DNA from 2 places in the Oceanibaculum indicum P24 genome. Region 2 is predicted to be linked to the other one. Evidence: riboswitches for the same ligand, from Rfam matches in the RefSeq annotation. Region 2 holds a riboswitch; the other holds the start of a gene.

Region 1 (14,769 bases), on a different contig from region 2:
TGGATCGTCGGCACATCCTTGCGCCGGTCGTGCGCCATGATGGCGGCGATGCGCGACTTCACGATCTCCGGCACCGGCACCTGCTTCGCCGCCGCCTCGTCGGTGATCAGCCCGGCATCCGGATTGTCGCGCAGATGGTCGCTGGGCAGCATGAACAGGATGTTGGCGCGCAGATAGGCCCCCGGCCCCATGCTGTCGAGGATTTCCGTGCGCACCCGGAACAGCTGCTGGAAATAACCGTCGAAGCCGGCCCAGGTGGCGCTCAGCACCAGCCGGTCGATGCGTTCCGGATGTTCAAGCGCAATATGCTGGCCCATCGCCCCGCCGGTCGAATGGCCGGCAAAATGCGCCTTGTCGATGCCGAGATGGTCCATCAGCGCCAGCACGTCATCGGCCATCTGCGGCACCGAATACTCAATCCGGTCCAGGCTGCTGCGCCCGGTGCCGCGATGATCGTGCAGCACGACCTTGTAGTGCTTCGACAGTTCCGGCACATGGACGTTCCAGAAGGTGGCGCTGCCCGACAGTCCGGCGGCGAGCACCAGCGGCGGCCCGTCGCCATGCACCTCGTAATAGAGCTTGGCACCGTTGGAGAGCGTCAGTTCGGCCATTTCTGTTCCTCTTGTCGTGCCAGGTTGGGACTTAGAAAACCACTTCGTCGAGCGGCCAGATCGGCCGCCGCAGCTTCTTGAAGTCGAAGCGCGACCAGTCGTGCGAGCACAGCGAGCCGGAATCAACCGCGATGACCTTACGGGAGATCGGCTCGAAGGCGGCACGGAAATGATGCGCGCTCTTCACCACGATGACGCTCTTCTTCAACGGATCGATGCCGTTGGTCAGGAAGGCCTGATGGTCGGTGGTCTGCTGCCGGTTGCTGGTGACGACGATCTCGATGCCGCCAACCTCCAGCACCATGGTCGGGCCCATCTGCATGACCACGCCCTTCCACATCGGCCCGTCATGCACAAAGCGGCCATCGCCCAGATGCTTTACCACGCCGGTGCACTTGATCGGCGCACCGAAGGCCGGATCGGTATGGCCGCCCAGTTCGACCGTGATGCTGGCGCCAACACCGGCCTTCTGGCCGGCCTGCACCGCCGCCGGATCGGTGATCGGGCAGAAGCAGGCATTCTTCACCCCGGCATCGAGCAGCGCGCGCAGCAGGTTCGTCGTGTCGCCATAGCCGCCACCGCCCGGATTGTCCGTCGGGTCGGCGATGACCAGCGGCTTGCCGGTGCCGTCATCGCCCTTCAACGCCTCGGCCACCGCGACGTCCAGCGTCTGGTAATGCACGGTCTGCTTGTCGCGTGTGTCCCAGATCTCGCGGATCAGCGTATCCAGAATATCCTTCGCGCGCCGCGTCACCGCCGGATTATGGCTGATCGACACGGACGGGCCGGCCATGTGGATGTCCGACCACTGGAAGCCGGCATGGATGGAGATGGCGTGAATGCCGGTCTCCTTCTCATATTCCGCGGCCCTGGCCAGCAGATCGACCATCGGGCCAACGCCGGCGCTGGTGCGGCCATGGTCGCAGCCATCCAGCGAGGGCGGGCGGCCGACGATGCAGCCAAGCTCCAGCCGGCCCTCCATCATCTCATTCACCAGGTCGGCGGCCTGCACCGCGCGCTCGAACTGGTCGATATGCGGATAGGTGCGGTAGGCGATGATGGCATTGGCATTCTCCGCCATCGCATCGCTGACATTGGCATGCAGATCCAGCGTGATGGCGATCGGCACGCGCGGGCCAAGCCGGCGGCGCAGCGCCTCCAGCAGCGCGCCTTCCGCATCATCCTCCGTTTCCGTCACCATCGCGCCATGCAGGGCGAGGCAGATGCCGTCCACCGGTCCCTGCTTGTCCAGCGCATCCAGCACGGCGCCCTTCAGCATCGCCCAGCAATCCGCCGTCACCTTGCCAGACGGGGTGGCGTTGGCGGCGACCGCGTTCACCGTGGTCCAGCCGAAGCGCTCGGCGGCGTCGATGAAGCCGCCAAGCTCCGTGCGGGTGCCGCGGAACTGCCCGACAATCTCGTCACCGATGCCCAGATAGCGGCGGCGATAGGCCCCCTCATCTGTCGGCAGCAGGCTGAAAGTGTTCGTCTCGTGCATGATCTGGGCAATGAGCACACGCTTGGACATGGCGATCCCTGGATTTGGTGTTTGTGTACCGGCCTTTGCGCCTTGACGCCGGCCCGGCGCTTGCGGGCATCATGCTACCGACAGAAAACAAAGTCGTCAGCAAACTTTACAACTAAGTGACGGCAAATCTTTACGCCCGCAGGGCGGAACAGGGAGGAAGCAATGTCGAAACCCATCACCCTCATCACCGGCGCCAGCCGGGGCATCGGCCTGGCGCTGGCGAAAGACATGGCGGCGCGCGGCCATCATGTGATCGGCCTGTCGCGCAGCGCGCCGAAGGAGGGCTTTCCCGGCGACTATGTGACCGGCGATCTGTCGGATGCTGCTGACACCGCCCGCGCGCTGGCGGAGATCGCGAAGACCTATCAGGTCGATAATCTGGTGAACAATGCCGGCCTGATCACCGTGGAGCGGCTGGAGCAGGCCAGCCTGCCGGCCTTCGAGCAGATGATCGCGGTGAACATGCGCGCGCTGCTGCAATGCAGCCAGGCCGTGCTGCCGGCGATGAAGGCAAAGCGGCGCGGGCGCATCGTGAATATCGGCAGCCGCGCCGCGCTGGGCAAGGAAGGGCGCGGCATCTACGGCGGCACCAAGGCTGCCGTTGTCGGCTTCACCCGCAGCTGGGCGCTGGAGCTGGCGCGCGACGGCATCACCGTGAACTGCGTCGCCCCCGGCCCCATCGAGACCGAGCTGTTCCGCGATGCCAACCCGCCGGGCAGCCCACAGGCCGAGGCGCTGATCGCCACCGTGCCGGTCGGCCGCATCGGCCAGCCTTCCGAAGTGGCGGCGGCCTGCGCCTATTTCATGTCCGACGGGGCCGGCTTCGTCACCGGCCAGGTGCTGAATGTCTGCGGCGGCCTGACCGTCGGCCAAGTGGTGATGTAGGGGGGACTTCCCCTCTCCCCTCTTCTTTCTCGTCACCCTCGGGCTTGACCCGAGGGTCCAGCGGTCAGTGCGGTTCGCTCGGTCAATGGATGGTCGGATCAAGTCCGACCATGACGAAAGAGAAAGCGGTTCTTCCGCGGAGAGAGTTCAGCCCCCATTGTGCGTTGCAAAAAATTCAGCCCCCTCCTGCGCACATTTCCGCTTGACGGAAAAACCGCCATCCCTATCTTCACCAGCAGACAGGGAAACTTGTCTCGCGGTGATTTGAGGGAGCAGCTTGCGCCGCGTCAACAAACGCTAAAGCGCCACGGAGCGTATTCGTGGTTTTCCCGTCTGTTGATGGAGTGAGCCATGTGTGCGCTTTTTTTATTGCCTGATTTCCCGGCCTCCGGCGCCACCCGCCGAATGTGCCGCTGCCGCTGTCGAACCTGACAGCCGGCCTGGCCCGGCCCTCTTCCGCAAGAGCGCCCGGCCCTTTTTCCCTTTTCCAGAACGATTGAACCCGCCCGCCAGCGGGGACATTCCGTCATCCTTACGTCAGGAGTCCCAGGACATGATCCAGCTCGATCAGGTCTCCAAACATTACCCGCCGCCCAAGCGCGGTGGACCTGCTGTTACCGCCCTGAACGAGGTCAGCCTGACCATCGGGGCCGGTGAGATCTACGGCATCATCGGCCGGTCGGGTGCCGGCAAATCGACGCTGATCCGCGTCATCAACCGGCTTGAGGCCCCCACCTCCGGCCGCGTGCTGGTGGACGGTGTGGAGATATCCGCCCTGTCCGGCGCCGCCCTGCGCCGGGAACGCCGGGGCATCGGCATGATCTTCCAGCATTTCAACCTGCTGTCCTCGCGCAGCGTGTTCGACAATGTGGCACTGCCACTGGAACTGGCCGGCCTGCCGAAAGCCGCGATCAAAGCCAGGGTCGAGCCGCTGCTGGAACTGGTCGGCCTTACCGACAAGCGCGACCGCTACCCCGCCGAACTGTCCGGCGGGCAGAAGCAGCGCGTCGGCATCGCCCGCGCGCTGGCGACCGAGCCGAAGGTGCTGCTGTGTGACGAGGCGACCAGCGCGCTGGACCCGGAAACCACACGCGACGTGCTGCGGCTGATCGCCGAGATCAACCGCAAGCTGGGGCTGACGGTCGTCCTCATCACCCACGAGATGCATGTCATCAAGGAAATCTGCCACAAGGTGGCGGTGCTGGAGGCCGGCAGGGTGATCGAACAGGGCAGCGTGTTCGAGGTATTCACCCGGCCGCAGCACCCGACCACGCGCTCCTTCATCGGCATAGTGACCGGCATTGACCTGCCGCCGTCGCTGGCCAACCAGTTGCAGGCCGAGGCGCAGCCGGGCGGCGAGGCGGTGCTGCTGATCCGCTTCACCGGCGACAGCGCCGACCAGCCGATCCTCAGCCGACTGGCCCGGCATCACGGCATCGACGCCAACATCCTGTCGGGCCGCATCGACCATATCCAGGGCCGGCCCTTCGGCACGCTGGTGGTCTCCCTGCCCAATGGCGAGACGCTGGGCACAGCACTCGCCTTCTTCCAGTCCCATCAACTTTCCGTGGAGGTCCTGGGCCATGTCGCACCAGCTCTTCTTGCTGCTGGCTGAAGCCACGCTCGACACGCTCTACATGGTCGCGCTGTCCGGCGCCATCGGCACGGCGCTGGGCCTGCCGCTCGGTGTCTGGCTGGCGACCTCCGGCCAGGGCGAACTGCTGGCCGCCCCGCTGTTCAACCGCATCGGCGGGGTGCTGGTGAATGCCACCCGCTCGACGCCCTTCATCATCCTGGTGGTGGCGATCATCCCGTTCACGCGGCTGGTCGCCGGCACTTCCATCGGCACCAGTGCGGCCATCGTACCGCTGACCGTGGCCGCCACGCCCTTCATCGCGCGCATCGTCGAGACGGCAATCCGCGAGGTGGATCGCGGGCTGGTCGAGGCGGCGGAGACGATGGGCGCCACCCCCTTGCAGATCATCGCCAAGGTGCTGGTGCCGGAAGCCCTGCCCGGCATCCTGCTGGGCCTCACTTTGGCCATCGTCAGCCTGATCGGCTACTCGGCCATGGTCGGCGCGGTCGGCGGCGGCGGGCTGGGCGATCTTGGCATCCGCTATGGCTACCAGCGTTTCATGCCGGAGGTGATGGCCGCCGTCGTCCTCCTCCTCATCGTGCTTGTGCAGGGCATCCAGTCGCTGGGCGAACGCCTCGCCCGGCGGGTGAACAAGCGCCTGCGCACCGCCTGATTTTCCAAGTCAAAACCAAAGGAGTATCTCTCATGAACAAGCGTATCCTCGGCGGCCTCGCCGCCCTGCTGCTCACCGCCGGTCTCGCCGGTGCCGCCTCGGCGGAGACCATCCGCGTCGGCGTCTCCGCTGGCCCGCACGCCGAAATCCTGGAGCAGGTGAAGAAGGTCGCGGCACAGGACGGGCTCGACATCAAGATCATCGAGTTCACCGACTATGTCGTGCCGAACACCGCGCTGGCGTCCGGCGATATCGAGGCCAATTCCTTCCAGCACCTGCCCTATCTGGACAATCAGGTGAAAGATCGCGGCTTCAAGCTGGTGTCGGTCGGCCAGACCGTGGTGTTCCCGATGGGCTTCTATTCGAAGAAGGTGAAGTCCTTCGACGCGCTGCCCGAGGGCGCCACCGTGGCGATCCAGAACGACCCGACCAATGGCGGCCGCTCGCTGCTGCTGCTGCAGGCCAAGGGCGTCATCAAGCTGCGCGACGGCGTCGGCCTGAAGCCGACCCTGCTGGACATCGCGGAGAACCCCAAGAAGCTGCGCCTGATCGAGCTGGACGCGGCGCAGCTGCCGCGCTCCCTGGATGACGTCACGGCAGCGGCGGTGAACACCAACTACGCCGTCGAGGCCGGCCTCGACCCGGTGAAGGACGCCATCGCGCGGGAGACTGCCGAGTCGCCCTACACCAACATCATCGCCGTACGCGAGCAGGACAAGGGCAAGCCCTGGGTTGCCGCCCTGCTGAAGGCCTATCACACCCAGCCGGTGAAGGAATTCATCCAGACCCGCTTCAAGGGCGCGGTCGTCACCAGCTGGTAAGGCTTACCTCTCCGACCTGTCACCCGCTCCGACCTGTCACCCTCGGGCTTGACCCGGGGGTCCAGGGGCGGTGCCTTGCCTGTAGCGTTACAGAACATGGCCCCTGGATTGCCGGGTCAAGCCCGGGAATGACAAAGGCGAAGCAACCAGCCCCCTACTTCGCCTTGCGGCGTTCCTCGCGTGCCTTCAGGAAATCATCCATCATGCGGCGCGGCTCCTCGCCCTTCCAGGCGGTGGCGAAACTGTCGATGCCGGCAGCCACGGCGGCGCGCAGCGGCAGGTCCTCCCAGTCGCGGATCAGCTTCTTCTGCAATCGGATCGAGACCGGCCCGCATTCCACGAGGCTCGCCAGCCAGTCATCGACCGCCGCATCGAGATCGGCGGCCGGCACCAGCTTCTCGACGAATCCCCATTTCTCGGCCTCGGCGGCGCTGAAATTCTCGCCCAGCAGCAGGATCTGACGGGTGCGGCCCCAGCCGATCAACCCCGGCAGCAAGGCGGCTTCCACCACGGAGGGGATGCCCAGCTTCACCTCCGGCATGCCGAAGACGGCGCTGTCCACGGCGATGCGCAGATCGCAGGCCGCCGCCAGCTCCAGCCCCGCGCCCAGCGTATAGCCGTTGATCCGCGCGATCACCGGCACCGGCACCTGCCGCACCGCGTTGCAGCAGCCATGCACGCGGGTGATGAAGGCGCGCGCCTTGTGCTCGTCCAGCCCGGCCATCTCATCGATATTCGCCCCGCCGACAAAGGCCTTCTCGCCCTCGCCGGTCAGCACAACGGCCAGCAGGCTGTCGTCGCGCGCCAGCTCGGCGAAAATGGCGGTGAACTCCTCCATCAGCGGCGTGCTCATGGTGTTCAGCTTGCGCGCATTGGCGATGGTCACGCGCGCGACGCGGCCCTTCTTCCCGTGATCGTCATAGCGCAGCTGGATGTAGCTCGGCTGGTCGGTCATCATTTCCCCCCTCAATTTCGTTATCCGATGTCTCGGCCAGCAAGGCGGCAGGGTCAAGGGGCGATGGCGCAGACCTGTCCCGCTCATTCCCGGAAATAGCGCGAGGGCGGCACGCCGAAGGCACGGCGGAACATGGCGATGAAGGCGCTGACACTGTCATAGCCTAGGTCGAGCGCCACCTGCGTGACCGGATGGCCGGCGGCAAGCAGCTCCAGCGCCCGTACGAGGCGCGCCTGCTGGCGCCAGGCGGCGAAGCCCATGCCGGTCTCGCGGCGGAACAGCCGGGCGAGCGTGCTGACGCTGGCGCCGGCCTGCCGGCCCCACTCCTCCAGCGGGCGGTTGTCGGCAAGGTCGGCCAGCAGCGCCCGGCAGATCGCGGCCAGCCGGCGGTCCGCCGGCATCGGCAGGTGCAGCGGCATGATCGGCAGCACATGCAGCTGGTCCAGCACCACCGCCATCAGCCGCCCGTCCGGCCCCTGCTCGTCATAGAGCGGTGGGATGTCCATCGCCCGCAGGATCAGCTCGCGCAGAAGCGGCGGGACGGCAACTACGCGGCAATCCGGCGGCAGGCGCGATGCCGCCGCCCCACTCAGATAGAGCGTCCGCATCTCGACAGCACCGGTCATGCGGATGGAATGGGCGATCCCGCCCGGCATCCACAGCGCGCGCTGCGGCGGAATCACCCAGAGACCGCCGCCCGCCGCTGGCACGGAGACGGTCATCACCCCGCGCGCCGCATAGATCAGCTGCGCGCGCCGGTGCACATGCGGCGGGATGGTGTGCCCGTCGGGAAAATCGATGGCCAGTGGCACCACCGGGCGCGGCACATCCTCCAGCCCTTTCACTTCCAGGCTGGGGCGATAGGTTTGACTGGTTTGCGATATCTCTTGGCTAACCATCGCAAGATGGTCGCACCGGCGCGGCCTAGAGTCGAGGAGAGATGAGTATGGATAGGAACGCGTTGTCAGTTTCTTAATCCAACCGTCATTCCCGGGCTTGTCCCGGGAATCCAGGCTTCAGCTTGCTTCGGCATCGCCCGTGCGGGCTGGACCCTGGATTCCCGCAACAAGTGCGGGGGTGACGGATGGAGAGAATCGCTGCGTGGCAGCGAACCCGCTCCATACGGCACTGAAAGGCGAACGAGGACACCCATGAGCGTGCATCGCGACCGGACCGGCTTCCTGTTCCTGAATGTCGGCCATTTCTACGACCATCTGTTCATGTTGCTGTTCCCGACGGCGGTGCTTGCGATGGCGGCCGACCCGGTGTTCGGCGGCTCCTACGCCGATGTCTTGTCACTGTCCGTGTTCGGCTTCGTCGCCTTCGGCGCGGCCTCGATCCCCGCCGGCTGGCTGGGCGACCGCTGGAGCAAGACCGGCATGATGTCGGTGTTTTTCATCGGCATCGGCATGGCCTCGATCCTGACCGGCTTCGCCCGCTCGCCGCTGGAACTGGCGGCCGGGCTGACGCTGATCGGCCTGTTCGCCGCGATCTATCACCCGGTCGGCATCGCCATGGTGGCCGCCGACGCGGAGAAGCTGGGCAAGGCGCTGGGCATCAACGGCGTGTGGGGCAATCTGGGCGTCGCCGCCGCCGGTATCACAGCGGGCGCGCTGGCCGACCAGTGGGGCTGGCGCGCGGTGTTCATCCTGCCGGGCCTGGTCTCCATCGCCACCGGCATCGCCTATATGGTCTTCGCCCGCCGGCAGGCCGCGAAGGGTGCGGCGAAGAAGCCGGCGCGCGTGCATATCGCGCTGACAGCCTCGCAGATGAAGCTGCTGTTCGGCGTGGTGATCGTGGCCACCCTGTGCGGCGGCATCATCTTCCACGCCACCACGGTCGGCCTGCCGAAGCTGATCGCCGAGCGCACCGCCAGCTTTGCCGGCACCACCACGCAGATCGGCGCGCTGGTCACCGCGATCTATGTCATCGCGGCCTGCGCGCAGATCGTCGTCGGCCATCTGATCGACCGCTACCCGCTGAAGCTGATCTATGTCGGCGTCATCATCCTGCAGGTGCCGCTGTTCCTCATCGCCGCCAATGCGGAGGGCGCGCTGATGGTCGCGGCCGCCATCGGCATGATGCTGCTGGTGTTCGGCGCGATCCCGATCAACGACGCCATCGTCGCGCGCTATGGCGCGGCAGAGTGGCGCTCGCGCATGTATGCGGCGAAATATGTGCTGTCACTGGGCGTCAGCGCCGCCGCCGTGCCGATGATCGCCGGGCTGCACCAGGGCGGTGGCGGATTCGCCACGCTGATGCTGGTGCTGGCCGTGCTGGCGGCGATCATCACGCTGGCCGCAGCCCTGATGCCAACCGGCGCGTCGGAGAAGAAGATGCCTGCCCCGGCAGCGGCCGAGTAGGCTTGGGCGAATAGCTCAGCCCCGCAAGCCGTCCAGCGCGGCGCGGTAGCGCGCTGCCAGCGCGTCGCGGGCGCGGTGCCGGCCGCCCTCCACCAGAATCTCGCCGCCGACGATGACCCTGTCGATGGCCGACTTGCCGGCAACGAAGATATAGGAATCCAGCCAGCGGTCGCCGCGCGCCAGCGCGATATCGGGATGATTGGCATCCAGCACCACGATATCGGCGCGGTGGCCGGCCGCCAGCGCGCCGATCCGGCGGCCCAGCGCCTGCGCCCCGCCATCCAGCGCCGCATCGTAAAGGGCGCGGCCGGTGGAGGCGCCTTCCTGTCCGCGCACCATCAGATTGCGTCCCCGGTCGCGCAGGCGCTGGCTGTATTCCAGCATCTTCAGTTCTCCGGGGGCATCCAGTTCGATATTGGAATCGCTGCCGATGCCGTAACGCCCGCCCTGCGCCAGGTAATTCACCCCGTCAAAGATGCCGTCTCCCAGATTGGCCTCGGTCAGCGGACACAGGCCGGCGACCGCGCCGGATGCGGCCATTGCGGTGGTTTCCGCCGGCAGCAGGTGCGTCGCATGCACCAGGCACCAGCGCCCGTCCACCTGCTGGTTCTCCAGCAGCCATTCGACCGGCCGGCGGCCCGACCAGGCGAGGCAGGACTCGACCTCCTGCATCTGCTCGGCGATGTGGATATGGACCGGCCCGTCCGGGACCATCCCGGCCAGTGCGGTGATCTCCTCCGGCGTTGCCGCGCGCAGGCTGTGCGGCGCGAGGCCCAGCCGCGCATCCGGCAGGGCGGTAAGTGCCTTCCCGGCGCCTTCCAGCAGCCGCGCAAAGCCATCGAGATCGTTCACGAAGCGGCGCTGTCCCTCGGTCGGCGGCAACCCGCCAAAGCCGCCATGGGCATAGAACACCGGCAGCAGGGTCAGGCCAATGCCGCTGGCCTGCGCCGCCGCCGCGATGCGGGCCGACAGTTCCGCCCGGTCGGCATAGGGCTGCCCGTCCGGACCGTGATGCAGATAGTGGAATTCGGCCAGCGCGGTAAAGCCGCCCTCCACCATCTGCATCATCGCATAGGCGCTGATCGCCTCCACGCTTTCGGGCGTCAGCCGATCCAGGAAGCGGTACATGACCTGCCGCCAGGTCCAGAAGGAATCGGAGGCCGGTCCGCGCGTCTCGGCCAGCCCTGCCATGCCACGCTGGAAGGCGTGGCTGTGCAGGTCCGGCATGCCGGGCAGGGCAATGCCGGCGATGCGCTCGCCATCGCCCGTGGCATCCGGCTCGATCTTCTCGATCCAGCCATCGGCAATCGTGAGGGCGACCCGGTCGGCCCAGCCATCGGGCAGCAGGGCATGGTCGAAAATCAGCCGGCGCATCGTGCCTACTCCATAATTCGCGCGCATCATTCCTCGGCTGCGAAAATTATGTCTAGACATAATCCGCAGGCGGGGCTTCATCTTCGCACAATCGACCTCCGGCCTTCCAAGGCGCCCTCATGCCCGCGACCAACAGAGATTACCGATGACCAACTGGCTGACCATCCGCCGGGGCGATGCGCCCCTCGTGCTGAGCTTCCCGCATACCGGCACGGATATTCCGGCGGCGTTCGAGAACCGGCTGGTCTCGCCCTGGCTGGCGCGCAAGGATGCCGACTGGTGGATCGAGAAGCTGTACGACTTCGCCGCCGATATGGGCGCCACCCTGGTGCGCACCGGTATCTCGCGCACCATCATCGATGTGAATCGCGATCCGTCCGGCGTGTCGCTCTACCCCGGCCAGGCGACCACCGGCCTGTGCCCGCTCACCAGCTTCGATGGCGAGCCGCTGTACAAGGACGGCGAGGAGCCGGACGAGGCGGAGATCGCGGCGCGCCGTACGACCTATTTCCAGCCCTATCACGATGCGCTGGCGGCGGAGATCGCGCGGCTGCGGGAAAGCCATCCGGCCGTGGTGCTGTATGACTGCCACTCCATCCGCTCGGTCATTCCGCGCCTGTTCGAGGACACGCTGCCGGTGTTCAACATCGGCACCAATTCCGGCGCCTCCTGCGCCCCGGAACTGGCCGAGGCGGTGCACGCGCAGTGCGCGCAAAGTGATTTCCCCGCCGTGCTGAACGGCCGCTTCAAGGGCGGCTATATCACCCGCCACTATGGCAAGCCGGCGGACGGCGTGCATGCCGTGCAGATGGAACTGGGCTGCCGTGGCTATATGCAGGAGCCCCTTGGGCCGGTCAACGAGGATAACTGGCCGACACCCTATGACCCCGCCTATGCCGCGCCGATCCGCACGGTGCTGACCGCGATCATGGAAGAGTGCCTGGATTTCGCCAACGCCGAGAAGAAGAAGGCCGCACGATGAGCAAGAGTTACGATGTCGCTGTGATTGGCGGTGGCGCCATCGGCACTGCCGTTGCCTTCCACCTGACCCGCCTGGGGGCGGGCCGTGTCGCGCTTTTCGAGCGTCAGCAGATCGCCAACGGCACCACGGCGCAGTCCAGCGGCCTGCTGCGCGCGCATTATTCCGTACCGGCCAATATGGCGCTGGCCAAGGCCTCGCTGGAAATGTTCGAGGGCTTCGGCGAGATGATCGGCGATGAGGAGGCCTCCGCCGGCTTCATCCGCTGCGGCTATATTATCGTGGCGCCCGAGGGGGAGTCGTCGCAGGCGGTGCGCGGCGCCATCGCGCATCAGGCCGGCATCGGTATCGAGGCGCGGCTGATCGACAGGGCCGAGGCGCTGGAACTGCATCCCTGGCTGAACCTGGACGACATCGACGCCATCGGCTATGAGCCGGGCGCGGGCTTTGCCGACCCCTACCTGACGGCCAGCTGGTTCGCCCGCGCCGCCAAGCGCGCCGGGGCCGATATCCGCCAGGGTGTCTCGGTCGAGGGGCTGCTGATGGACGGCAACCGGGTCACAGGGCTGAAGACCTCCGAGGGCGATGTGCAGGCCGGCGCTGTGGTGGCGGCGATGAATGTGTGGAGCCATGACCTCACGCGCTGGACTGGCGTCACACTGCCGATGAGCATCACACGGCATGACGTGCTGGCCTTCGAGGTGGATGAGCCCTATACGCCGCGCTTCCCGATCCTGAAGGATCTGGCCTCGCCCAGCCTGCTCTATACCCGCTCCACCTCCGGCAGCCAGATTCTGGTCGGCACAGGCGACGAAGGCGTGGAGACCGACTCGACGGAAACCGTGGATGCCGATATCCCGCTGGACTGGATCGTCGAGCAGGGCGAGGCGCTGGCCCACCGCATGCCGAAATTCGAGGAGGCGCGGTTCGTGACCTCCTGGTCGGGCCTCTATGACACCACGCCGGACTGGAACCCGGTGCTGGGGCCGCTGCCCGGCATCGAGGGGCTGAACGTCGCCTTCGGCTTGTCCGGCCATGGCTTCAAGCTGTCGCCGATGATCGGCCGGCTGCTGGCGCAGGCGGCGCTCGGCCTGCCCACCGACCAGCCGCTGGAGCCCTATCGCTTCAGCCGCTTCGCCGAGGGCCAGCCGCTGCGCGGCACCTATGGCGCGGGGGCCGTGTCCTAAGCTGACGAAAGACGCCGCGCCGCCAGCCAGTTGCCGCCCAGCGCCAGGGCGGCGATAGCGGCGCCGACCAGGATGCCGCGCAGATCGTTGAAGATCAGCAGCAGCCCGGCAACGCTGAGCGCCAGCTTCGTCCAGCCCGACACGGCGGCGCGGAAATGGCCGATATAGGCGACCGACAGGCACAGCACAGACAAGAGGCCGCTCAGCATCGCCTGAGCGAATTCCAGCCAGGTGAAATCCACCAGCAGCATGCTGGGCGCATAGACGAACATGAAGGGCACCAGCGCCTTGCCCATCGACAGCCGGAAGGCGGTGGTGCCGGTGCGCATCGGCTCCGACCCGGCAATGCCGGCCCCGGCATAGGCGGCCAGCGCCACCGGCGGCGTCACATCGGCCAGAACCCCATAATAGAACACGAAGAAATGCGTCACCAGCAGCGGCACGCCCAGATCGTGCAGCGCCGGCGCAGCGATGGACGCCAGAATGATATAGGTCGGCGTCGTCGGGATACCGGCGCCCATCAGGATGCAGGCGATGGCGATGAACACCAGCGCGAAGAACAGCGTCACGCCCTGCTGGCCGATCCAGCCGGTAAAGTCGAAGGCCAGCACCGTCTCCGCCGCCGAGGAGGCAAGCTGCAGCACGGCGCCGGAGAATTTGAAGCCGATGCCCGACAGGGTGGCGATGCCGAGGATGAAGCCGACGCAGGCACAAGCGGCACCGATGCCCAGCGCATATTTCGCCCCCAGCTCGAACCCCTCGATGAGCTGGCGCGGCTTCAGCGCGGAGGACGGGTCCAGCGACTTGAAGCCCAGCGGCCGCAGGATCAGCGGCAGGTAGCCGCACAGGATGGTCAGGATGATGCCCCAGAAGGCCGCCAGGAACGGCGTGTACTGCATCAGCAGCAGCGTCACCATCGCCAGCAGCGGGATCAGCAGATGCCAGGACCGGGCCATCACCTCCAGGAAGATCGGGATGTGGCGGCGGTCCATGCCGGACAGGCCGAGGCGCTTGGCCTCCAGATGCACCATCAGCAGCATGGCGAAATAGTGGAAGATCGCCGGGAAGATCGCGATCAGGATCAGGTGGTTGTAGGGCACGCCCAGCATCTCGGCCATGACGAAGGCCGACGCCCCCATGATCGGCGGCGTGATCTGCCCGCCGCACGAGGCCGAGGCCTCTACCCCGCCCGCAAAACGCGGCGAGAAGCCGCTGCGCTTCATCAACGGGATGGTCAGCGCGCCGGTCGTCACCGTGTTGGCGATGGAGGAGCCGGAGATCATGCCGAACAGGCCGGAGGAAACCACCGAGACCTTGGCGGCACCACCGGAATAACGCCCGGCGACGATGGTGGCGAGGTTCATGAAGAGCTGGCCGAGGCCGGTCAGCTGCATCAGCACGCCGAACAGCACGAAGTGGAACACATAGGTTGCCACAACGCCGACCGCGATGCCGTAGATACCCTCGGTGCCGATATAGATGTGGTTGACGATGCGCAGGATGCTGTAGCCCCGATGCCCCAGCACGCCCGGCAGATACGGCCCCAGCATGCCGTAGAGCAGGCAGGCGACGCCGATGATCGGCAGCGACAGCCCCATGGTGCGGCGCGTCGCCTCCACCACCATGATGATGGCCAGAACGCCCATCATGTAGTCCTGGCCGATCGGATCGCCGACCCGGTTGATGAAGATATCCTCGAAGAAGACGACGAAATACAGCGACACCGAGGCGGCGACGGCGGCCATGATCCAGTCGCGCCAGGCAATGCGGTTGCGCTCCGTCCCCAGGAACTTGAAGGGCAGCGTCAGGAAGGACAC
Region 2 (14,769 bases):
GCGTGGTCGCGGTCGGCACCACCTCGCTGCGCCTGCTGGAAAGCGCGGCACGGGAGGATGGCACCGTCCCGGCCTTTTCCGGCGACACCGATATCTTCATCACGCCCGGCTACCGCTTCAAGGCGGTCGATCTGCTGATGACCAATTTCCACCTGCCGCGCTCCACCCTGTTCATGCTGGTCTCGGCCTTTGCCGGGCTGGAGCGCATGCAATCTGCCTACAGCCATGCGATAGAGGCCGGCTATCGCTTTTACTCCTACGGTGACGCATGTCTGCTGCATCCCAGCCGGTAGAGTTCGGCTTCCAGCTCCTCGGCACCGATGGCGCGGCCCGGCGCGGCCGGGTGACGACCGCGCACGGCACCATCGAGACGCCCGCCTTCATGCCGGTCGGCACCGCCGCGACGGTGAAGGCGATGCGCCCGGAATCGGTGGCCGAGACAGGCGCGGAAATCCTGCTGGGCAACACCTATCATCTGATGCTGCGGCCGGGAGCGGAACGCGTCGCGGCGCTGGGCGGCCTGCACAAATTCATGAACTGGCCGAAGCCTATCCTCACCGATTCCGGCGGCTTTCAGGTCATGTCGCTGGCGGGCCTGCGCAAGATCGAGGAGAAGGGCGTCACCTTCCGCTCCCACATCGACGGGTCGGTGCATTTCCTGTCGCCGGAGCGCTCGGTCGAGATCCAGCATCTGCTGGATTCCAACATCACCATGGTGCTGGACGAATGCACCCCGCATCCGGCGACGCATGAACAGGCGCTGTCCTCCATGGAGCTGTCGATGCGCTGGGCGCAGCGTTCCAAGGACGGCTTCAAGAAGCGCCCCGGCTATGGGCTGTTCGGCATCGTGCAGGGCAGCGTCTATCCCGATCTGCGGAAGCGTTCGGCGGAAGCGCTCGCATCCATCGGCTTCGATGGCTATGCGGTGGGCGGCCTCGCGGTCGGCGAGGGCCAGGAGATCATGTTCCGGGTGCTGGAGGAGACGGTGCCGCATCTGCCCGCCGACCGGCCGCACTATCTGATGGGTGTGGGCAAGCCGGCGGACATCGTCGGCGCGGTGCAGCGCGGCATCGACATGTTCGACTGCGTGCTGCCGACCCGCTCCGGCCGCACCGCGCAGGCCTTCACCGCGCGCGGCACGGTGAACCTGCGCAATGCCCGGCATCAGGACGATCCAAGGCCGCTGGAGGAAGGCTGCCCCTGCCCGGCCTGTACCTCCTGCAGCCGCGCCTATCTGCATCATCTGGTCCGGTCGGAGGAAATTCTCGGGCTGATGCTGCTGACCTGGCACAATCTGGCCTATTATCAGCGGCTGATGGCGGGCCTGCGCGCCGCCATAGAGGCCGGATCGCTGGAGGATTTTGTGGCCGGCTTCCATGAGACACAGGCCGGCGGGGATATCCCGGCGCTGGGATAGGGTTGCGGCTTGAGGCTAATACTTTGATTCGTCACCCTCGGGCTTGACCCGAGGGTCCAGCGGTCCGTGCAGTTCGCTCGGTCAATGGATGGTCGGATCAAGTCCGACCATGACGAAAGAGAAACTTCATTTTCTCAGGCGCGAAGGACCGATTGAGGGGATATACCGAATGACCGACAGCATCTATAGCGGCCTGACGCAGCTGGGACAGGCGACCGGCCTGCCGGACAGCCCGGAGAAGGCGGTGCTGGAGACGGTGCCGAACCCGCAGGGGGACGTGCGCTACATGGTGCGCTTCGTGGCCCCGGAATTCACCTCGCTCTGCCCGCTGACCGGCCAGCCGGACTTCGCCCATCTGGTCATCGACTATGTGCCGAAGGACCGACTGGTGGAGAGCAAGTCGCTGAAGCTGTTCCTGGGCTCCTTCCGCAATCACGGCGCCTTCCACGAGGATTGCACCGTTTCCATCGCGCGCCGGCTGGTGGAGGTCATGCAGCCGGAATGGCTGCGCATCGGCGGCTACTGGTATCCGCGTGGCGGCATCCCGATCGACGTGTTCTACCAGACCGGCCCCGCGCCAGAGGGCGTGTGGATTCCCGATCAGGGTGTCCCCCCCTATCGCGGCCGGGGATGACCGAAGACCTGAAATCCCGCATCCGCGAGCAGGCGCTGGCGCTGGGCTTCGACGCCGTCGGCTTTGCTCCGGCGCAGCTCAGCAATCAGGTGCGGCAATGGCTGGCCGATTTCCTGGCCGAGGGCCGGCATGGCGATATGGGCTGGATGGTAGAGAAGGCCGACCGGCGCGGCGACCCGCAGGTGCTGTGGCCAGAGGCGCGCAGCATCGTCGTGCTGGGCATGAATTACGGTCCGGGCCGCGACCCGCTGGCGATCCTCGACCACCCGACGCGCGCCGGTATCTCCGTCTATGCCCAGGGGCGCGACTACCACGATCATGTGAAGAACCGGCTGAAGGCGCTGGCGCGCTGGATGGCGGAGGAAATCGACAGCGGCGTGAAGGTATTCGTCGATACCGCACCGGTCATGGAAAAGCCGCTGGGCCAGCAGGCAGGCCTCGGTTGGCAGGGCAAGCACACCAACCTTGTGTCGCGCGGTTTCGGCTCCTGGCTGTTCCTCGGCGAGGTCTATTCGACTCTGGACCTGGCCCCCGACACCTCCGAGATCGACCATTGCGGCAGTTGCACAAGCTGCCTTTCCGCCTGCCCGACCGACGCCTTCCCGGCGCCCTACCAGCTCGATGCGCGGCGCTGCATCTCCTATCTGACCATCGAGCATAAGGGCGTCATCGCGCGGGAATTCCGCGAGCCGATGGGCAACCGCATCTATGGCTGCGACGATTGCCTCGCCGTCTGCCCCTGGAACAAGTACGCAAAGCCGACCGGCCATGACGCCTTCCTGCCGCGCGCCGAGCTGATGGCCCCGCGCCTGGCCGACCTCGCGCAGCTCGACGATGCCGGCTTCCGCCAGCTCTTCTCCGGCTCGCCGGTGAAGCGCATCGGCCGCGACCGCTTCGTGCGCAATGTACTGATCGCGATTGGCAACAGCGGGTCACAAACGCTTGTACCAATTACGGAAAGCCTGCTTTCAGACAGCTCCCCGCTGGTGCGCGGCATGGCGGTCTGGGCGCTGTCCCGCCTGCTCGATGCCGACCGGTTCGCGGCGTTGCGCGACCGGCATCTGCCAACCGAAACGGATGAAGACGTCAGGGCGGAGTGGCTGGAAGGATAATCTCGTTCACCGCCAACCGTCATTCCCGGGCTTGTCCCGGGAATCCAGGGTTCAGCCTACTCGGGCGAGCATCCAGCAAGCGGAAGCCTGGCCCCCCGCAATAAATGCGGGGGTGACGGTCTGAGGAAACCGGAGCGAAGAAAGAAACCTGTCAGCGCCCCGTTGACTCCTCATCCTCCCGCCCCTATCTTCCCGGTCAGCGCCGATTTGAGCATCAGCTTGCGGGCGCTTTACAAATGCAGCTAAAGCGTCGGCCCCGATCCGCCCAGCTTTGGCTGCGGCGGATTTTTTTTGACGAGCATGCGGAGACGGATCATGGACGCGACCACCCTGAAGGCCCTGCAGGCGCCGCTGAAGGCGCAGTACAAGGACCAGCCGGACGCCGCGAAGATCACCCTGAAGGCCGACGGCAGGCTGGGCGAGGAAGCCATCACCTGCTCCGTCGATACCGGGCGCGCGCTGGTCGAGGCCGGGCTGCATCCGGCGACCGGCGGCGACGGCCTGTCCGCCTGCTCCGGCGACATGCTGCTCCAGGCGCTGGTGGCCTGCGCCGGCGTCACGCTGAAGGCGGTCGCTACGGCGCTGGGCATCGAGATCCGCGAAGGCACGGTGAAGGCCGAGGGCGACCTGGACTTCCGCGGCACGCTGGCGGTGGACCGCGAGGCGCCGGTCGGCTTCACCGATATCCGCCTCTCCTTCGATATCGACACCGACGCGAACGAGGAGCAGCTGGCCAGCCTGTTCAAGCTGACCGAGCGCTATTGCGTGGTGTTCCAGACCCTGAACAACAAGCCGGTGCTGGCGGTCAGCCACACGGTGAACGGCAAGGCCAAGGCCGCCTAACAACAAAATTCAACTGTGCAATTTTTCTGATTGACGGCACAGAAACTGTAGATTATAAAGACGACATAGCGCCGATTTGAGGCTCAGCTTGCGGGGCGCTTTATAAATTCTGCTAAAGAGAGCGGGCAAATCCGCCCGGCTCTGGAGCCGAGGCGGATTTTTTTCGTCCCGGAGCTGGACCAGACGGACCCCACTCTTCCGAGCCTCCTTACCTGCGCCGCTAGCGCACACGCAAGGAGAGCAAGAATGACCATCAAGATCACCCGCCGCACCTTCAAGCTCGGCAGCATCGCCGCCGCAGCCCTCGCCGTGACCGTTGGAGCAGGCGCCGCCCAGGCCGCGCCGGAGCGCATCGGCCTCGACTACGCCTATTACAATCCGGTCAGCCTGCTGCTGAAGGACAAGGGCTGGGTCGAGGAGGAGTTCAAGAAGGACGGCATCGACGTCCGCTGGGTGCTGAGCCTGGGCTCCAACAAGGCGCTGGAATTCCTGAATGGCGGCTCCATCCAGTTCGGCTCCACCGCCGGCGGCGCAGCGCTGGTCGGCAAGGCCAACGGCAACCCGATCAAGGCGATCTACATCTATTCGCGGCCGGAATGGACGGCGCTGGTCACCGGCAAGGACAGCGGCATCAAGTCTGTCGCCGACCTGAAGGGCAAGCGCGTCGCCGTGACCCGCGGTACCGACCCGCATCTGTTCCTGCTGCAGGCGCTGAACCAGGCCGGCCTGACCGAGAAGGACATCAAGCCGGTGCTGCTGCAGCACCCCGATGGCGGGCGCGCGCTGGTCAGCGGTCAGGTCGATGCCTGGGCCGGCCTCGACCCGCACATGGCCAAGCATGAGCTGCAGGAGGGTGCCCGGCTGTTCCACCGCGACCCGGCGCTGAACACCTATGGCGTGCTGAATGTCCGTGAGGATTTCGCCACGGAGAATCCGGAAATCGTCGAGCGTCTGCTGGCCATCTATGAGCGCGCCCGCAAATATTCGCTGGAGAATCCGGACGAGCTGCGCGGCTACCTCGTGAAGGCCGCCAAGGTCGAGGACGAGATCGCCAGGAAGCAGCTGGGCGAGCGCACCGACCTCACCAACCCGGTAATCGGCGAGGAGCACCGCAAGGCGCTGACAGCTGCCGGCACCGTGCTGCGCGAGATCGGCGTGCTGAAAGCCGATACCGATGTGCCGGCGCTGGTGGCCGACCTGATCGACGACCAGTACATCCAGCGCGTCAACCGGCAGCAGGCGGCGCAGCGATGACCGCCGAGGTCTATGACCGCGACACCGCGAAGGCGGCGGCTCCCTCGGGGGCCGCTGCTTCTCCGCGCAAGCGCAACCCGCTGGCGGCACTGGCCGGCACCAAGGGGCTGATCGTTCCCCTGTTGCTGCTAGCCGGCTGGGCGGCGCTGTCCTGGACCGGCGTGTTCGCGCCCAATCTGGTGCCAAGCCCGGAAGCGGTGCTGGAAGAAATCTCCGCCCTGTGGGCCAGCGGCGAGCTGACCAGCCATATCGGCGTGACGCTGACCCGCGTGCTGTTCGGCTTCCTGGCCGGCACGGCGGCGGCCACGCTGCTGGGGGCCGTCACCGGTTATTCCCGCACCGCGCGGGAGCTGCTGGACCCCACCCTGCAGGCGCTGAAGGCGGTGCCCTCGCTGGCCTGGGTGCCGCTGTTCATCCTGTGGTTCGGCATCTTCGAGGCCTCCAAGGTGACGCTGATCGCGGTCGGCGTGTTCTTCCCGATCTATCTGAACCTGGTCGAGGGCATTCAGGGCGTTGACCGCAAGCTGGTGGAGGTGGCGAAGCTGAACCGCTTCAGCCGGCTGGATCTGGTGCGCCGGGTACTGCTGCCGGCCACCCTGCCCTCCTATGTGGTCGGCCTGCGCGCCGGTCTGGCGCTGGGCTGGATGTTCGTCATCGCGGCCGAGCTGATGGGGGCGAGCGAAGGCCTCGGCTATCTGATGGTCGATGGGCAGATGACCGGCCGCCCGGCGGTGATCGTCGCCAGCCTCATCCTGTTCGCCATCGCCGGCAAGCTGACCGACGCCGTGCTGGCCGGGGCCACCCGCCCGTTCCTCGCCTGGCAGGACGGTTTCGGCGACATGAAGGGAGCGACCCATGCTCGCAATCGATAGTCTCGCCAAGCATTTCCCGAACGGCGTCATCGCGCTGAACGATGTCGATCTGGCCATTGACCAGTCGGAGATCGTCAGCCTCGTCGGCACCTCGGGCTGCGGCAAGTCCACCCTGCTGCGCATCCTGTCGGGGCTGGAAAGCGCCAGCCACGGCCGCGTCGCCATCGATGGCGATCCGGTCAGCGGCCCGCATCCGGAAATCGGCATGGTGTTCCAGGAAGCACGGCTGATGCCCTGGCTGAGTGTGGCCGACAATGTGCGCTTCGCCCTGAATGGTGAGGAGAAGGCGAGCCAGGACCGCAAGATCGCCGCCGTTCTGGCGAAGGTCGGGCTGGCCGATTTCGCCGGGGCTTATCCGCGTCAGCTGTCCGGCGGTATGGCGCAGCGCGTGGCGATTGCCCGCGCGCTGGTGCGCCGGCCCTCCATCCTACTGCTGGACGAGCCGTTCAGCGCGCTGGACAGCTTCACCCGGCTGCAACTGCAGGATCATCTGCTGGAGCTGTGGCGCGAGGAGCGCTTCACCATGGTGTTCGTCACCCACGATGTCGAGGAAGCCGTCGCGCTCAGCGACCGCATCGTGGTGATGCGCGGCAATCCCGGCCATATCCACGCTGAATTCGCGCTCGACCTGCCACGCCCGCGCCGGCGCACGGACAGCGATTTCCAGCACTGGAAGGAAAAGATCGTCCAGGCGCTGGATCTGTCGTAACCCCTTTCCATCCTCCCGGGTCCTTTCCTGCCCCGGTCCGATGCCCCCGGTTTTCATGGAGGGTTCCCGGACCGGGGCTTCTTTTTTCCTTGACCGGATAAGGCCAGATACAATTTACAGTCATGTGTGAGTGATTTTTATAATTCACAAATAAATACAGGATTATTATATGCCCGCCCCGCAATCGGTCCTTGCGCTGATCGGCAACACGCCGATGGTCGAAGTCACCCGCCTGGATACCGGCCCCTGCCGGCTGTTCCTGAAGCTGGAGAGCCAGAACCCCGGCGGATCGATCAAGGACCGCATCGGCCTCTCCATGATCGAGGCGGCGGAGCGGGAGGGAAAGATCGCGCCCGGCAAGACCACGCTGATCGAGGCGACCGCCGGCAATACCGGCCTGGGGCTGGCACTGGTCGCGGCACAGAAGGGCTACAAGCTGCTGCTCATCATCCCGGACAAGATGAGCCAGGAGAAGATCAACCATCTGCGCGCGCTGGGGGCGGAGATCGTCATGACCCGCTCCGATGTCGGGCGCGGTCATCCGGCCTATTACCAGGACATGGCGGAGCGGTTGGAGAAGGAGATTCCCGGCGGCTTCTGGGTGAACCAGTTCGCCAACCCGGCCAACCCGCTGGCGCACGAGACCGGCACCGGTCCGGAAATCTGGGCGCAGATGGATGGCGACATGGATGCGATGGTCTGCGGCGTCGGCTCCGGCGGCACGCTGTCCGGGCTGGGACGCTACTTCAAGAAGACCGCACCCCATGTCGAGATGGTGCTGGCCGACCCCAAGGGCTCGATCCTGGCCGAGGCCAGCCGGTCGGGCCATATCGGCGAGGCCGGCTCCTGGCTGGTCGAGGGCATCGGCGAGGATTTCATTCCGCCAAACTGCGACCTCGACCTGGTCGGCAGCGCCATCACCATCGATGACCGGGAGGCCTTCGCCACGGTGCGCGAGTTGCTGATGAAGGAAGGCATCCTGGCCGGCACCTCTTCGGGCACGCTGATCGCCGCCGCCCTGCGCTACTGCCGCGCCCAGACCACGCCGAAGCGTGTCGTCACCTTCGTCTGCGACAGCGGCAACAAGTACCTCTCCAAGGCCTATAATGATTTCTGGCTGCAGGATCAGGGGCTGACCGCCCGCGAAAAGACCGGCGATCTGCGCGACCTGATCGCCCGGCAGGCGGTGCGCGGCGAGGTGATCAGCGTGGAGCCGGGCGACACGCTGCTGACCGCCTATGGCCGCATGCGGCTCTACGATATCTCGCAGCTGCCGGTGCTGGCCGATGGGCGCCTTGCCGGCATCCTCGACGAAAGCGACCTGCTGCTGGCGACGCACGACAACCCGGACGGCTTCCGGCGGCCGGTGTCGGGGGCCATGACCAGCCGGCTGGAAACCGTCGCGCCCACCGCGAAAATCGCCGACCTGATGCCGATCTTCCGCAAGGACCATGTCGCCATCGTGGTCGAAGGCGAGAAATTCCTCGGCCTCATCACCAAGGTCGATCTCATCAACCATCTCCGTCAATCGGTGGCCTGAACGATGACCCAGAACAAGACCAACCGCGCCGGCTTCGGCACGCGCGCCATCCATGCCGGCCAGGAGCCGGACCCGACAACCGGCGCCATCATGGTGCCGATCTACGCCACCTCGACCTATGTGCAGCAGAGCCCCGGCGTGCATAAGGGCTACGAATATTCGCGCAGCCAGAACCCGACGCGCATGGCGCTGGAAGCCTGCGTCGCCGATCTGGAAAATGGCGAGGCGGGATTCGCCTTCGCCTCCGGCCTTGCCGCCATGGGCACGGTGCTGGAGCTGCTGGACAGCGGCAGCCATGTCATCGCCATGGACGATCTCTATGGCGGCTCCTACCGGCTGTTCGAGAATGTGCGCAAGCGCTCGGCCGGGCTGGAATTCTCCTTCGTCGACCTGTCCGACCCGGCGGCGCTGGAAGCCGCAATCCGGCCGAACACCAAGATGGTCTGGGTCGAAAGCCCGACCAACCCGATGCTGCGGCTGGCGGATTTCCAGGCGATTGCCACCATGGCGAAGAAGCACGGCCTCATCGCGGTGGCCGACAACACCTTCGCCTCGCCCTATGTGCAGAAACCGCTGGATCACGGTTTCGACATCGTCATCCATTCGATGACCAAGTATCTGAATGGCCATTCCGACATGGTGGGCGGCGTCGCCGTAGTACGCGAGGGCAGCCCGCACCGCCAGCCTCTGGCCTATCTGCAGAACGCCATCGGCTCGGTTGCCGGACCATTCGACAGCTTCCTGGCACTGCGCGGGCTGAAGACGCTGCATCTGCGCATGGAGCGGCACTGCGCCAACGCGCTGGCCATCGCGCAATGGCTGGAGGCCCACCCGAAGATCGAGAAGGTGGTCTATCCCGGTCTTGCCAGCCATCCGCAGCACGAGTTGGCGAAGCGGCAGATGATCGGCGGCTTTGGCGGCATCGTCACCGCCGTCATCAAGGGCGGGCTCGACGAGAGCCGGCGCTTCCTGGAGCGCACCAAGCTGTTCGCCCTGGCCGAGAGCCTGGGCGGTGTTGAAAGCCTGATCGAGCATCCGGCGATCATGACGCATGCCTCGATCCCGCCGGACATCCGCGCTGAACTCGGCATTTCCGACGGGCTGGTGCGGCTCTCCGTCGGCGTCGAGGATCTGACCGACCTGCTCGCCGATCTGGAAAACGCGCTGGCTTAGGAAGGACGTCTTTCTCCACCCGTCACCCCCGCACTCGTTGCGGGGGTCCAGGTTTCCGCTTGCTGGATCATCTGTCGAGCGGGCTGAACCCTGGATTCCCGGCACAAGGCCGGGAATGACAGCCAGTGCGTAGTGGCGACAGACTATGGGGGTCCTGCCCCCTCACCCGGCTCGCTGGCGCTCACCACCCTCTCCCGCAAGGGGGAGAGAGTTTTAATCGCGTTCTCATTTTCTCTTTCCCTCTCCCCCGGAGGGAGAGGGTTACGAAGCCTTGTGAGCGAAGCGAACTAGGCGCAGCTGGGTGAGGGGGATTGGAGGGATACCTGTTCGCCCCCCTCTCCGCCCGGAACAGGGCAGGCGCGCGGAGATGATGGTTGCGCGCAAGGCAAAGCGGGTTCTTACTGAAAAAAACGCCCGCATTCTCAAGATTCAACGCCAATGCCGCCTTCTTCCACCAGCCGCACGCAAGCCGTCTGGGTCGCCCTGTCGCCGCTGCTCTTCACCTTCCTGTGGAGCACCGGCTTCGTCGGCGCGAAATTCGGCCTGCCCTATGCCGAGCCGCTGACCTACCTGCTGCTGCGCTTCCTGCTGGCGGCGGCGCTGCTGGTGCCGATTGCCCTGATGCTGAAGATCAGCTGGCCGAAACCGCATGAGATCAAGCATGTAGCCCTAGTCGGGCTGCTGGTGCAGGGCGTCTATCTGGGCGGCGTGTTCATCGCCATCCATCATGGCGTGCAGGCCGGCGTCGCGGCGCTGATCGTCAGCGCGCAGCCGATTCTGACGGCCGCCCTGGCCGGCCCGATGCTGGGCGAGAAGGTCACCCGCCGGCAATGGCTGGGCCTGTTGTTCGGCCTGGCCGGTGTCGCCGCCGTGATCGTGGAGAAGATCGACACCGCCAGCGCCAGCGCCGCCTGGGCAACGCTCTATACGGTCGCCAGCCTGCTCGGCATCACGCTGGGCACGCTGTACCAGAAGAAATACTGCCACGGGGTCGATGTGGTGGGCGGCAATTGCGTGCAGTTCATCACCGTCATCTTCGCCTTCGGGCTGTGTGCGCTGCTGTTCGAGACGAATGTGGTGCACTGGACCGGCGAGTTCGTCTTCGCCCTGGTCTGGCAGTCGGTCATCCTGTCCATCGGTGCCACCACCCTGCTCTATGTGCTCATCAAGCGCGGGGCGGCCTCGCAGGTCGCCAGCCTGTTCTACCTGGTGCCGCCCTTCACCGCGATCCTGGCCTGGCTGATGTTCGGCGAGACCTTCGGCATCTCCGCCATCATCGGCATGGTGCTGGTTGCCGTCGGCATTATCCTGATCCGCACCAATGGCAGCGGCAGGAGGCGCCCGGCATGAGCGACGTGCAGCAGCCCGGCGACCAACCGCGGCAGCCCTCCTCCCCGGAGACCCGCAAGCGCGCCTTCAAGCTGCTGTTCTTCAGCCTGACCTGCCTTGGCATGGGCCAGTCGCTGATGTTCGCCAACCTGCCGCCGATTGCCCGCGAGCTTGGATTCTCCGAGTTCCATGTCGGCGCGATCTTCATGGTCTCCGCCATCTTCTGGGTGTTCTGCGCGCCGATGCTGGGCCGCCGCAGCGACATCTGGGGCCGCCGTCCGGTCATTCTGGTCGGGCTGGTCGCCTATGCCGTCTCGACAGCCGCCTTCGGCTTCATCATCCAGATGGCGCTGTGGGGCTGGCTGACCGTCATTCCCGCCGTCGTGCTGCTGGTGCTGGCGCGCATTCTCTATGGCGCGCTGGGGGCCGGCACTATCGCCGCCGGCCAGGCCTACGTCGCCGACCGTACCAGCCGGGCGGAGCGCGTGCGCGCCGTCGCCGGCATGAATGCCGGCTTCAGCCTGGGCGTCACAATCGGCCCCGGCGTGGGGGCGGCGCTGGTGGTGTTCGGCCTGCTGATGCCGTTCTACGGCATCGCCCTGCTGGCGCTGGTCAGCGCCGTATCGCTCTATCTGATGCTGCCCGAGCAGACCCCGCCCAAGGGCCAGACGATGCGGCCCCGGCTCAGCCCGTTCGACCGGCGTGTGTGGCCCTTTCTGCTGGCCAGCATCATGATCACCACGGTGCAGGCGCTGACGATCCAGACCGCCGCCTTCTATTTCATGGATGTGCTGGGGCTGGCCGCCGCCGAGACGGTGCAGTATGTCGGCGTCGGGCTGATGGCATCCGCCATGGCCGCCGTGCTGGCGCAGCTTGCCATCATCCCGCGCCTGAACCCCTCGGCGCAGTTCCTGATGCGCATCGGCTGCGTCATTGGCATCGCCGCCTACACCATCTTCCTGCTGGCCGACAGCTATGGCCCGCTGGTGTTCGCGCTGGTCGTCTCCGGCCTCGCCTTCGGCCTCGCCCGCCCCGGCATCGCCGCCGCCGCCTCGCTGTCGGTCAGGCAGGACGAGCAGGGATCGGTGGCCGGTCTGGTCGGCGCGACGGGGGCGGCCGGGCATGTGATCTCGCCAATCTTCGCCATGCCGCTCTACAAGCTGGACCCCAGCCTGCCCTACCTCGCAGGCGTGATCCTGTTCGTGATGTTCGGCCTGATGGTCATGCTGAACGGTACCATCCGGCGCGCCGGCCGCAGCCTCGCCGAGGAGGGCCAGGGCGGCCCCGACAGCCCGACCAGCCTGTAGCAGGAAAGAAGTGCCCCGGCACTTAACGAGCGTATCTCAGTTTGAATTCCGGCTTCCCGAATGGAATGCGGTCCGCCCGGAAGCGAGCTGCCAACAACCACTTCGCGCCCTCATTTCGGCCGCTCGATTGACCCTTGAGACTTCCCGTAAGCCGACATTACTTATGAGGTAGCCAAGCGTCAGCCGATTACTTCGGCGTGTATATTCGAATCCCACGCGGTCCGCCAAATGCCGCCAACTGCCCTCTATAGCGCGATATTGCCGTCGGTCACCGTACTTGCACCAAGCGCCCCTGAGAACCGCCGATTCGACGCTATGGTCCGACTATCTGTGCTCAGCACCATCGACCGGCGCAGCGTTATTGTGGCCACCATGGCTTCTTTTGGTCATTCGCGTCCGGCTCACGCGCAGGCAGTGTCAAGCCCAAGGCGGAGGTAGCTCTAGGCCGCCGGCCTCGCACCGCGTCGCCGTCCGCCTTCCTCGCACGATGAGACGATTCTAGTCGCCTAGGCCAGCCTTTTGGACGGATGTGCAACAATCCAGGACCACCGAATATTTAATGTCCCTGACCGTGAGCATTCCTTCGGATCATGCCACATCCAAGGGCGGAGCCTGGAACTCGTTGGGTGATTGTGCCGATCGGCGGAGACTATTTGTCATGTCGGCCGGTTGCTTCGAACGCCGCGATCAAGGCGTCGATCACCGCCTGAAGTCTGGGCTCCATATCCAGCCCGGCCACGACAGCCTGCTCCACATGAGCGGGATGGACGAACACGGTGACCGCGTCGCGCACCACACCCGCAGAGGTGTCGAGGTCACGGATGCGGAACTCACCCCCCGCGATCCCGTCCTCCAACACCTGGCGGACGAGCCCGGTCATGCGTCGCGCATAGTCGGTGACAAGGTCCGGGCGTTCGGCCACGATCCGGCGGTAGAGGCCGTGGATCTCCGGGTCCTCGCCGAGTTTGGCGCGTTTGCTGCGGTGGAGCGCCAGGACGAGGCCGCGCAGCCGCTCTGCCGCAGGACCCTCGGCCTTCGCGAAGCGCGCCGCCAGTTCGGCTTCCTCGGCCATCGTCCGCGCAGCAAGGGCGTCGAAGATATCCGCCTTCGACCGGAAGTGCCGGTAGATCGCCGAATGCGACAGGCCCATGGCCTTGGCGATATCGACCACGTTGGTCTTGGCCTCACCAAAGCGACGGACCTGCTCGGCAGCCGTGTCGAGAATGCGGTCGCGATGATCGGGCGCGTCGGTTGTCATGCGCAGCTTCTACCGGACAGATGGAAGTATTGCAACAAGTAACATATTACATAATATGTATTGTGTAATATGGTTTCGTGTGACACGTTGGGACAAACCCCACCTTAGGAGAGTCCCATGAGCCACTATCCTCACCAAAGTCCGGCCCGCTTGGCCCTCGTCACTGGAGGCTCTGGTTTCGTCGGCGGACATCTCATCCGCCGCCTGCTTGCCGATGGCTGGCGCGTCCGCGCGCTTGGGCGCAGCGTCGAAGCGCTGGCGGGCGTTCAGGTGCTCGACGCCGAACCGGTCGCGGGCGACCTTTCGGACCGTGCCGCGCTGACCCGTGCGATGGAGGGTGTCGAGGTCGTGTTCCACGTCGCGGCGCATTTCAAGCTTTGGGGGCCGATGTCCCTGTTCCGCCGGATCAATGTCGAAGGCACCCGCAATGTTGTCGAGGCTGCCGATCGGGCCGGCGTGCGCCGCGTCGTCTATGTCAGCGCCGCCGCCGTCGTCATGGGCCGCCCCGAACCGATGCGTGGCGTGACCGAGGACATGCCCCTGCACAAGATGCCGTTTGCCCCTTACTCCACATCCAAGGCCGAAGCGGAGGAAGTGCTACTCGCTGCGAACGGCCGCCGCGCGGGCTTCTCCATCGTGGCCATCCGCCCGCCTTTCATCTGGGGCCCGGATATGCCGGCGCTCGACCACATGGTCGAGACCGTACGCGCCGGGCATTTCCAATGGGTCGCGGGCGGCGGACAGGCGCTTTCCACCTGCCATGTCGAGAACCTTTGCCACGCGCTGATCCTCGCCGCCGATCACGGATCAGGCGGGCAAGCTTGGTTCGTGAGCGACGGCGAGGACACGACTCTGAAGTCCTTCCTGACGCGCCTGCTCGGCAGCCGCGGCGTGACGCCCAAGGATCGCTCTGTGTCCTTCGGTGTCGCCTGGACGATGGCCGGCTTGATGGACACAGTCTGGCGGATATTCCGCCGCAAGGGCGAGCCGCCGATCACCCGGCAGATGCTGCGGCTGATCGGCAAGGATTTCACCATCGACATTCGCCGTGCGCGCAATGACCTCGGCTACGCTCCAGTGACTTCGCCGGCCGATGGCATGCGCCGCATGCGGGCCGGCGAGGCAACTCCGGCTTACACGGCCGTCGATGGCCATCTATGACGTCTCGCGGCCCCGTCATGAGGCTTGCGGCAACCCTTGCGGGCGCCGACGGTGCAACCTTCTTCCGGGCGTGGCTGTCGCGCCCATTCGCTATTGCCGCCCGTCCGCTTCCGGCCCCCCAAGGCTGCGCGCGCTGGTCGATCACCTGCAGCGCTTCCGG

What was found. A riboswitch is a leader RNA that binds a small molecule or an ion and turns the genes downstream of it on or off. The one in region 2 is predicted to bind S-adenosylmethionine.
Region 1: linked by a shared signal. The riboswitch ahead of P24_RS00910 (methionine ABC transporter ATP-binding protein) and the one ahead of P24_RS08280 (aliphatic sulfonate ABC transporter substrate-binding protein) in region 2 are both predicted to bind S-adenosylmethionine.

The regions. Positions count from the first base shown of each region.
Region 1 covers NZ_AMRL01000001.1:190,994-205,762, forward strand. The annotation lists gene P24_RS00895 (alpha/beta fold hydrolase) at 1-611, opposite strand, end outside; gene P24_RS00900 (M81 family metallopeptidase) at 643-2,139, opposite strand; gene P24_RS00905 (SDR family oxidoreductase) at 2,302-3,024, shown strand; SAM riboswitch at 3,271-3,345, shown strand; gene P24_RS00910 (methionine ABC transporter ATP-binding protein) at 3,578-4,639, shown strand; gene P24_RS00915 (methionine ABC transporter permease) at 4,608-5,273, shown strand; gene P24_RS00920 (MetQ/NlpA family ABC transporter substrate-binding protein) at 5,306-6,094, shown strand; gene P24_RS00925 (enoyl-CoA hydratase) at 6,249-7,052, opposite strand; gene P24_RS00930 (AraC family transcriptional regulator) at 7,133-7,894, opposite strand; gene P24_RS00935 (MFS transporter) at 8,201-9,412, shown strand; gene P24_RS00940 (formimidoylglutamate deiminase) at 9,428-10,786, opposite strand; gene hutG (N-formylglutamate deformylase) at 10,932-11,768, shown strand; gene P24_RS00950 (NAD(P)/FAD-dependent oxidoreductase) at 11,765-12,952, shown strand; gene P24_RS00955 (TRAP transporter permease) at 12,949-14,769, opposite strand, start outside.
Region 2 covers NZ_AMRL01000008.1:22,584-37,352, forward strand. The annotation lists gene queA (tRNA preQ1(34) S-adenosylmethionine ribosyltransferase-isomerase QueA) at 1-293, shown strand, start outside; gene tgt (tRNA guanosine(34) transglycosylase Tgt) at 269-1,417, shown strand; gene queF (preQ(1) synthase) at 1,587-2,051, shown strand; gene queG (tRNA epoxyqueuosine(34) reductase QueG) at 2,048-3,163, shown strand; gene P24_RS08275 (OsmC family protein) at 3,479-4,006, shown strand; SAM riboswitch at 4,065-4,143, shown strand; gene P24_RS08280 (aliphatic sulfonate ABC transporter substrate-binding protein) at 4,253-5,260, shown strand; gene P24_RS08285 (ABC transporter permease) at 5,257-6,132, shown strand; gene P24_RS08290 (ABC transporter ATP-binding protein) at 6,116-6,841, shown strand; gene P24_RS08295 (pyridoxal-phosphate dependent enzyme) at 7,011-8,381, shown strand; gene P24_RS08300 (trans-sulfuration enzyme family protein) at 8,385-9,554, shown strand; gene P24_RS08305 (DMT family transporter) at 9,993-10,904, shown strand; gene P24_RS08310 (MFS transporter) at 10,901-12,190, shown strand; gene P24_RS08315 (TetR family transcriptional regulator) at 12,840-13,448, opposite strand; gene P24_RS08320 (NAD-dependent epimerase/dehydratase family protein) at 13,566-14,609, shown strand.